DNA from 2 places in the Calyptranema fuscum S582 genome. Region 1 is predicted to be linked to the other one. Evidence: riboswitches for the same ligand, from Rfam matches in the RefSeq annotation. Region 1 holds a riboswitch; the other holds the start of a gene.
The links. Region 1 has a riboswitch for cobalamin ahead of ACR6Z4_RS00970 (energy-coupling factor ABC transporter permease). Riboswitches for the same ligand answer to the same signal wherever they lie in the genome.
Positions count from the first base shown of each region.

Region 2: it holds a riboswitch for cobalamin, as region 1 does, so the genes downstream of both, ACR6Z4_RS26085 (CbtB domain-containing protein) here and ACR6Z4_RS00970 (energy-coupling factor ABC transporter permease) in region 1, are expected to answer to the same signal.

Region 1 is NZ_JBSLYH010000001.1:258,453-262,667, reverse strand. Features, by position in the region: gene ACR6Z4_RS00985 (energy-coupling factor ABC transporter ATP-binding protein) at 1-130, opposite strand, end outside; gene cbiQ (cobalt ECF transporter T component CbiQ) at 130-945, opposite strand; gene ACR6Z4_RS00975 (energy-coupling factor ABC transporter substrate-binding protein) at 942-1,262, opposite strand; gene ACR6Z4_RS00970 (energy-coupling factor ABC transporter permease) at 1,266-2,024, opposite strand; cobalamin riboswitch at 2,067-2,218, opposite strand; gene ACR6Z4_RS00965 (hypothetical protein) at 2,508-2,789, shown strand; gene ACR6Z4_RS00960 (AAA family ATPase) at 2,924-4,215, shown strand, end outside.
Region 2 is NZ_JBSLYH010000051.1:11,731-15,945, forward strand. Features, by position in the region: gene recQ (DNA helicase RecQ) at 1-1,614, opposite strand, end outside; cobalamin riboswitch at 1,768-1,910, shown strand; gene ACR6Z4_RS26085 (CbtB domain-containing protein) at 1,937-2,125, shown strand; gene ACR6Z4_RS26090 (hypothetical protein) at 2,134-3,291, shown strand; gene cobW (cobalamin biosynthesis protein CobW) at 3,284-4,215, shown strand, end outside.

The DNA of each region.
Region 1 (4,215 bases):
AACCATTTTGACCAATCAGCCCACAGCGTTTGCCACTTGGGATATTGAGCGTTAACCCTCGAATGGCAGCATGGCGACTATGGGGATAGCGATAGATGACATTCGCAAATTCCAGTATCGGAGCAGACATCAATTTAGCCAGGGAGATATGTGAAGGGTGGTCGTTAGCAGCAGCAGCAGCAAACAGCCGATCGCGGCTTCCAGGATGTGCCGTCGAGACGGTTGGTAAGGGTAGGAGCACCAGACATGCAGTTGTCCATTAAACCCCCGTGCTGCCAGCGTCAATGAGACTTGACGGTAACTCTCTAGCGATCGCTGAAGCAATTGTCCCACCAAAAGACTGAGGCTATGAATGCCGCGTTTCCAGGTGCGATAACCACAGCGAGAATCTTGTGCTCGCCAAAGTTCTTCCGCGATCGCCAAAATTGTAAAAATAAAGCGATAGATCAGCAGCAAAAGCTCAATTAACAGGGCCGGACAGCGCAACTGTTTGAGAACCTGCAACACCTCCGTAAACGGTGTAGTCAGCAGGATGAAATAGAGGCTGCTTGTGGTAGCTAAAGTTCGGGGCAACAGCAAACTCGCCTGCTGCACGCCGGTTTGACTGATATACCCATAAAAATTGCCAACTCCAATACCCCATCCCTGCCACATATCGGACTGCACAGGCAAGACGGCATCCAAACTGACCCCATTCAATACCAGTGCTGGTAAACTCATGCACCAAAAGCCAAATGGGATTAACAACAAGCGAAGATAGGATTTGGGCGGAATTCTGGCATACACCACAATCCAGAGGAACAACCAAACCGTGATCAATAGTTGAACGATGGGCTGGGAGATCAGCGCAAGGAACAGCAGAATAATTGCAAACGCTAATTTGTGGCTCGGCGGTAATCCTCGCAAGCGATTAGTGTAAGCACAGCTATCAATCAAATGGCTCATTTCCGTGAACGATCGCTTGGTTTTTGCGATCGCCCCTGATAGAATCCAATGGCGTACCCCACAACTCCTGCCCCCAGAGCGGCTTGAACCGCAAATAGAAAGCTTTCAATTTCACTACTGGCGGGTTCAAAGAAAGGCTTAAACCAGGGTTCATACGTGGGATTAAGTTCCTGAATTGCTTGCTCTGCCTGGTTATCTGAGCCGTTAAACGCTCCCCGCACAAAAACAAGTGGAACAGCAATCAGAGCCAGAACAGCGATCGCCAGCAGCCAATTGCGTTGTTTAACCGATTGATTTTTAATTGTGGGTTCTGGCATCACTTATGACCCCTGTCTCAATAGCTTCAACGTTTCCAGTTCTTGCTTCCCATAGGATTGCAGCCAATTCCAAACTAAGACCGTGAGTAATCCTTCACTGATGGCAAGCGGTATTTGGGTCACAGCAAAGATACTTGCAAACTTCAGAAATGAAGCCATAACGCCACCCTGGACGGCGGGAAAGGCTAATGCCAACTGAATCGCGGTGGTCATGTAAGTCAGTAAATCAGCGAAAGCCGTTGCACAAAAAATTGCCAGCCGTTGCCGCCCAGTTTGCCGTAATAGCTGATAGACAAAATAAGCCGCAAAGGGACCGACGATCGCCATTGAAAACAAATTAGCTCCCAGGGTTGTCAATCCCCCATGTGCCAGTAAGATTGCCTGAAACAGCAATACGGCTCCCCCCAGCACCGTCATCACGGAGGGTCCAAACAAAATGGCTCCCAGCCCCGTCCCTGTTGGATGAGAACAACTCCCGGTGACGGAAGGAATTTTCAATGCAGACAGAACAAACGTGAAGGCTCCTGACAGTGCCAGAAGTAATTTCAGCTCTGGATGGGCGGTGGTAATACGAGTGAGCGATCGCAAACCCACAACAAGAAACGGTAGTGCCATAGCCCACCAAAAAATGACCCATTGCCAAGGCAAAAATCCTTCAGCAATATGCATGGCGGTGGCAGGAGTGGCAGAACCCAAAACTAAATAACTACTCAAGCCAGCCATTAAACTTAGACTGACCCATTTTCGATGCAGTGTCTTCATGCTGTGCCTCGCAGAGTAAGACTAAGGATGACACCCCTCTAAAGAGATGCTCTACGATTGGCAGGCATCCTGGCTAATGGGGATAGCAAACCATCCTCAATTACAGTTGCGGGACAGCGGTAGACTTTCACTACTCTTTCCCTGTTTCCTCTAACGGCTGCTTCCCGTTAGAACCACATCGCGCTAATCAGTTTAGCACCTACGATCGGTAGAGTTAGAGTCACAGTCACCAAGTTTATTCTAAGCCCAGCCACTTTGACAGCCTGTCTTTTGACAATTCTGTTTTCGAGAGTTATCAGACAATTACAGCAATTTTCAATTGCATAAGCTACAGATTTTTTGTTGTGTGCCGTGCGGAGCGCGGCACACAACAAAAAATCTAAACAGATCCAGGCGCGAAGCGCTGTAGGTACTTTCAAGCTGAAGTGCTGAGATTTTTGTAAGTTTCAAACCTCAATTTAATCTGCGTTTAGGTAGACATCAATGAAAACGATTCGTCTTGGTCTTGTGTCTAGCGTTATTGCTGCTTTGGGCATGATCCTGCTGCCTGTTTTAAACAATCTTCCCAGTGCCTTTGCCCAGCATCGTGAAAGTATCTCCCAGTCATCAACAACAGGTCAGGGACAAACGATTGTGATGCACTTGAATCACAGCACAGATGATCTTCATGCTGCATTTATGGCATTAAAGTTAGGAACAAACCTGCGACAACAGGGCGCACAGGTCATGTTGGTGTTGACGCTGGAAGGAGTTCGTCATCGCTGACAAAAATCAACTCAAGTGAATTTATCTATGCACTTGAAAATGAACTTTACTCCTTTAGGTAGATGTCAAAACTCAGTTAGTTCATCTAAGTTCTGAATGCGGGTAGCAACTGTACTCATTGGGAGGGCTTTGGGATGATTGTCCTACCAGACGTTTCAGTTCAAACCCAGATCTATGAAAGTGCTACGTCAAGAGTATACCGGGGCATTAGAGTACAAGACGGACAAGCACCCTGCTCTACAGATACCGAAAGGGTCATCATTAAACTGCTTAAGCAAGATTATCCTGCTCCTCAAGAGTTAACGCGCTACAGGCAAGAATATGTCATTACTCGATCCTTAAATGTAGAAGGTGTAATCAAAGCATATAGCCAGCAGAACTATCAACGTACACTTGTCATTCTCCTGGAAGATTTTGGTGGGGAGTCCCTGGAGTATTGGATGCGGCAAAGCCCAGAGATTTCCTGCCCCATGCCCGTATCTACCTTTCTTCCGCTTGCCATCAATCTCAGCACAATTTTAGGCAGAATTCATACCGCCAATATCATCCACAAAGATATTAATCCTGGAAACATTGTTCTTAATCCCGATACAGGTGTTGTCAAACTTATCGACTTTGGAATTGCAACTCAATTTAACCGCACGAATTCCACGTTCAGAAGTCCCCATGTTTTAGAGGGAACCCTTGCCTACCTCTCTCCAGAGCAAACGGGGCGGATGAATCGTTTGCTCGATTACCGCACTGATTTTTACTCGCTCGGCGTGACGTTTTACGAACTGCTCACCGGACAGTTGCCGTTTCCGACAACAGATGTCCTTGAACTTATCCACTGTCATCTTGCCAAACCTCCCATACCGCCCTATAAGTTAAATGCTAAGATTCCTGAGCCTGTTTCAGACATCATTTTGAAACTAATGGCAAAGAATGCTGAAGATCGCTATCAAAGTACTTGGGGTATCAAAGCGGATTTAGAGAATTGTGCCAGTCAGCTAGAAAATAGGGGTCAAATCAATCCCTTTCGGATAGGACTGCACGATGCTTGCGATCGATTTCAGGTTCCACAAAAACTTTATGGGCGGGAGGAGGAGATTGCAGCCTTATTAGCAGCGTTTGAAAGGATGGTAGGAGACGAGGACGCGGAGCGTGAAAATGTCTCTGTATTCCCACGTCTCCGTGGCTCTGTGTCTTCAATGATGCTAGTTTCCGGCTCTGCTGGTATTGGTAAATCAGCACTCGTGCAGGAACTCTATAAACCCATCACAGCAAGACGCGGCTATTTTATTTCTGGGAAGTTTGACCAATTTCAGCGCAATATTCCCTACAGTGCGATCGCCCACGCCCTGCAAAAATTGGTGCAGCAATTGCTGAGTGAACCGGATGAGAAATTGCAACGATGGCGATCGCGATTGTTTGCAGCATTAGGCAA
Region 2 (4,215 bases), on a different contig from region 1:
ACGCGATTCTTCTTCTGTTTCGGTTACAGACGGGGTAGAAACGGTGATCAAAACGGTGCGTTGTTTACGCATGACTTCCCAACTTTGCTCGTTGAGTTTAAGGATCGAGTAGCCGTCGCTGGTTTCGGTAAGGATGCCCTGATGCAAGAGCGATCGCCCTAGCATTTTCCATTCGTCGCCACTGCGATCGCGTCCGATGCCATAGGTTGAAAGTTCGTTATGACCGTTTTGCAAAATGCGCTTGTCTTTGGAGCCACGTAACACATCAATGATGTACTTCATGCCAAAGCGTTCTTTGCAACGGGCAACGCAAGAGAGAAACTTCTGGGCGTCAACCGTCCAATCTTCGACGGGGCGAGGGGTGAGACAGTTATCGCAATTGCCGCAATTGCCCGCAAACCGTTCGCCAAAATATGCCAGTTGAATGCGCCGCCGACATTCGGTACTTTCGGCATAATCCACCACCTGACGGACTTGCTGGCGAGCGATTTGTTGTTCTTCGGCTAAGGGTTCCCCATAAATCGGATCAACCTTTTGAGCAATCAAATACTCCAATGATTTCAAGTCACCATAGCTAAAAAACAAGGTGCATTTCGCATCATCACCATCCCGTCCGGCACGCCCTGATTCCTGGTAATAACTTTCCAGATTGCGCGGTAAGTCAAAGTGACAAACAAAGCGAACATCAGGTTTGTTAATCCCCATGCCAAAGGCGATCGTTGCTACCATCACGCGGACATCATCGCGAATGAATCGATTTTGATTTTCAGTCCGTTGTTTGTCGTTTAACCCGGCATGATAGGGCAAAGCTTGAATACCATCTTGCTGAAGCCGGAAGGTGATTTCATCGACTTTTTTACGGCTGAGACAATAGATGATGCCAGATCCATGGGTCTTTTGCACCAGTTGCAACAACTCTAGGTAGGCATGTTTTTGTTTGGGACGAACTTCGTAATACAGATTTTGGCGATTGAAGCTGGCAATGTGAATGAAGGGTGATTCTAATTGCAACTGCTGCACAATATCTTGCCGCACGCGCTCGGTTGCCGTTGCTGTCAATGCCATTACCGACACATCGGGGTAACGTTGCCGCACCTGCCGCAATTGTCGATATTCGGGGCGGAAGTCATGCCCCCATTCAGAAACACAATGGGCTTCATCGATGGCAAATCCGGCAATCCCAATTTTTTCGGAAACCTGTGTCAAAAAGGGCAAAAAACTCTCACTCAGCAATCGTTCCGGTGCTGCATAGAGGAGTTTGATATCGCCATTGAGAATGGCTCGTTCTCGCTGTCGCGTTTCGTTTAAACCCAGGCTGCTATTGAGAAATGTTGCCCCAATGCCGTTGTCTTGTAATGCCTGAACCTGGTCTTGCATCAGCGCAATCAACGGCGACACCACCACCGTTAACCCCGGATTGAGCAGAGCCGGTAGTTGAAAACAGAGCGATTTGCCACCCCCGGTGGGCATGACGACAAGAGAATCTTGCCGTTGTAGGGCAGTTTCGATAATCTGCCGTTGCCCTGGACGAAAGCTATCGTAGCCAAAAAAGTGCTTTAAAGCTTGTTCCAGAGAGGTAAATTGGCGATCGCGGGTGGTTAAGTCAGTTGTCATGAAAACTTTAATGGAGCATCCTCGTCTTCTATGGTGCCTGAAATTTGCCGAAAGGAGGATGGCAGATTGGAATTCTGAAGATGAGTTATAAATCTTAAGCATTCAAATAAAAGGGACGTGATAGCTTGATTAAGCATCACTGAGAGGTTCTGATGGAGAAGTGCCATCGGGAGCTTTTTGTCTTGGGTTCCAAGCAAAAAGACAGGGAAAGTTCGGTGAAAGTCCGGCACTGTCCCGCAGCTGTAATTGAGTCTCGGCTCATGAGTCAGAATGCCTACTTTCAGTGCGATCGCTCTATTCAGTTATCTGCGAGGTACAGATCATGACTGCTTCGGCTTCACTCGTGCTTAAGCGCACCGCACAAGTTACGTTATCCGTGCCGGTGCAAATCGCGCTCTATCTATCGCTCAGCTCACTCACCGTTTGGACGCTGTATTTCAGTTCTTACCCCCCTGCCCATGACGCCCTTCACAGTACTCGCCACGCAACACTGGGTGTAGGTTGTCATTAGGTAATGTTATGTATCAATTGAATCGTCTGTTGCTGATGGGCGGAGTATCCAGCCTCATCAGCCTGTTTGGTGTTGCAACGGCTAGTCTGGCTCAGCCCTCCGTGCAGTTAGAAACGCAGCCACCACTTCAGCAAACCGTTCCCTTAAAAGAACCGATCGCCATTCAACTGCAAGCTCTAGATGACAACCAACAGCCCTTGCCGAATGTCCGATTTCAGCTAGAGCTGTTGACTCCTGCTAAAACTCCCTGGCTGACGACGGATTTCCCCATGGTCGAAGGCACCACGCTACTGACACTGGATGCGATCGCTCCGACGGGTACACTTCAGTGGCAACAGCGCATGCCCATTCGTGGCAACTATCGCCTCCTGGTCACAGTTTCGCCGCTAACCGCAGGGGCATTTGAACCGTTTCAACAAACGTTAACCCTCACGGTTCCCGAAAACCCGATCAAATATCGCAATGCTGCTATTTTGGCAGCTGTTTTGCTCCTGGTGGGGTTGGGTGGCGGTTGGGTGATTGGCGCTCGTTCTCAGGCTCAAGAGGGTGAGGTAGCCGCACAACCCGTGCGGTTATTGTTATCGGGAGTTACAGTTGTGGCGATCGCTGCGCTGTTGTTTGTCAATATCTATGCCGAATTGGCAGAAGCCAGCCACAATCACAGTCATCATGAATCTGTTCCCCGTCCCGCCGCTGTCCCCCAAGCCGGAAATCTGACGCTGACCTATCAAGGTGAAACTGATGCTCAAGTCGGCACGACTGCCGATTTATCCGTCCAACTGGCAGACAGCCGCACCCAACAGCCGATCGACCAGGCTGAGTTCAACATTCAGGTGATAGGGCTGGAAGAAAACGAGCTGATGTTTGCCTATCGTGGTATTCCAGACGCTAACGGTACGGTAGCCTGGACGCAACAGTTTTTTGATGGCATGCCCCATGCCATTCAGATTACAGCATCGCCCCCAGCCAACGCCGACCCAGCCTTTCCGTCTCTGAGTTTGATGCAGGATGTAGAGGTAGACGGTGCCTTTCCGCCGCTATCAGTCCGGCTGATCAGTCTTGCCTATCTGACGGCGATCGCCGCCGTTGGCTTAGGTGCGGGGTTTGGATTGCGCCGCATGACTTTGCCCTTACCCGTTTCAAGAACACCCTCCAACCATGCATAAAATCCCGGTTACAGTGGTCACAGGTTTCCTGGGCGCAGGGAAAACCACCCTTGTTCGCCATCTTTTGCAAAATAACGAAGGTCGCCGCATTGCGGTACTGGTTAATGAATTTGGCGAAGTTGGCATTGACGGCGAACTCTTGCGCTCTTGTCAGGTGTGCGACGACGACGACACCCCCAGCACTATTGTGGAATTGACCAATGGTTGCCTTTGCTGCACCGTGCAAGAAGAATTTTTACCCACTATGCAGGAATTGCTGAAACGGCGGGATCAAATCGATTGTATTGTGATTGAAACGTCTGGATTGGCGTTACCGAAACCGTTGGTGCAAGCGTTTCGCTGGCACGAAATTCGCACGGCTGCCACGGTGGATGGGGTGATCACAGTCGTAGATTGTGCGGCTTTAGCCAATGGTCAACTGGTTGGCGATCTGGATGCTTTGGAAGCCCAACGACAGGCAGATTCTAGCCTGGAACATGAAACTCCGATCGAAGAATTGTTTGAAGATCAACTGGCCTGTGCGGATCTGGTGTTGTTGACCAAGGTTGATTGCGTCGATGCTGAGGCGCAAGCCAAGGTGATGAAGTGGTTGCAGCAAGAACTCCGGGCGGGTGTCAAGATCGTGCCATGCAAACAGGGTCAGGTGACTACTGAGTTACTATTGGGCTTTAATTCTGCTGTAGAAGATAATCTCGACAGCCGTCCCAGCCACCATGACACCGAAGAAGACCACGACCACGATGATGGCATTAACTCCGTTCAATTTTGGGTCGATGACGCCTTTGACCCGGCAACTTTGATCCACCGTTTGCAAACCCTGGTGCAGCAGCAAGAAATCTACCGGATTAAAGGCTTTGTTTCGGTTCCTAATAAGCCGATGCGCCTGGTATTGCATGGTGTTGGCGATCGCTTTGATTATTTCTA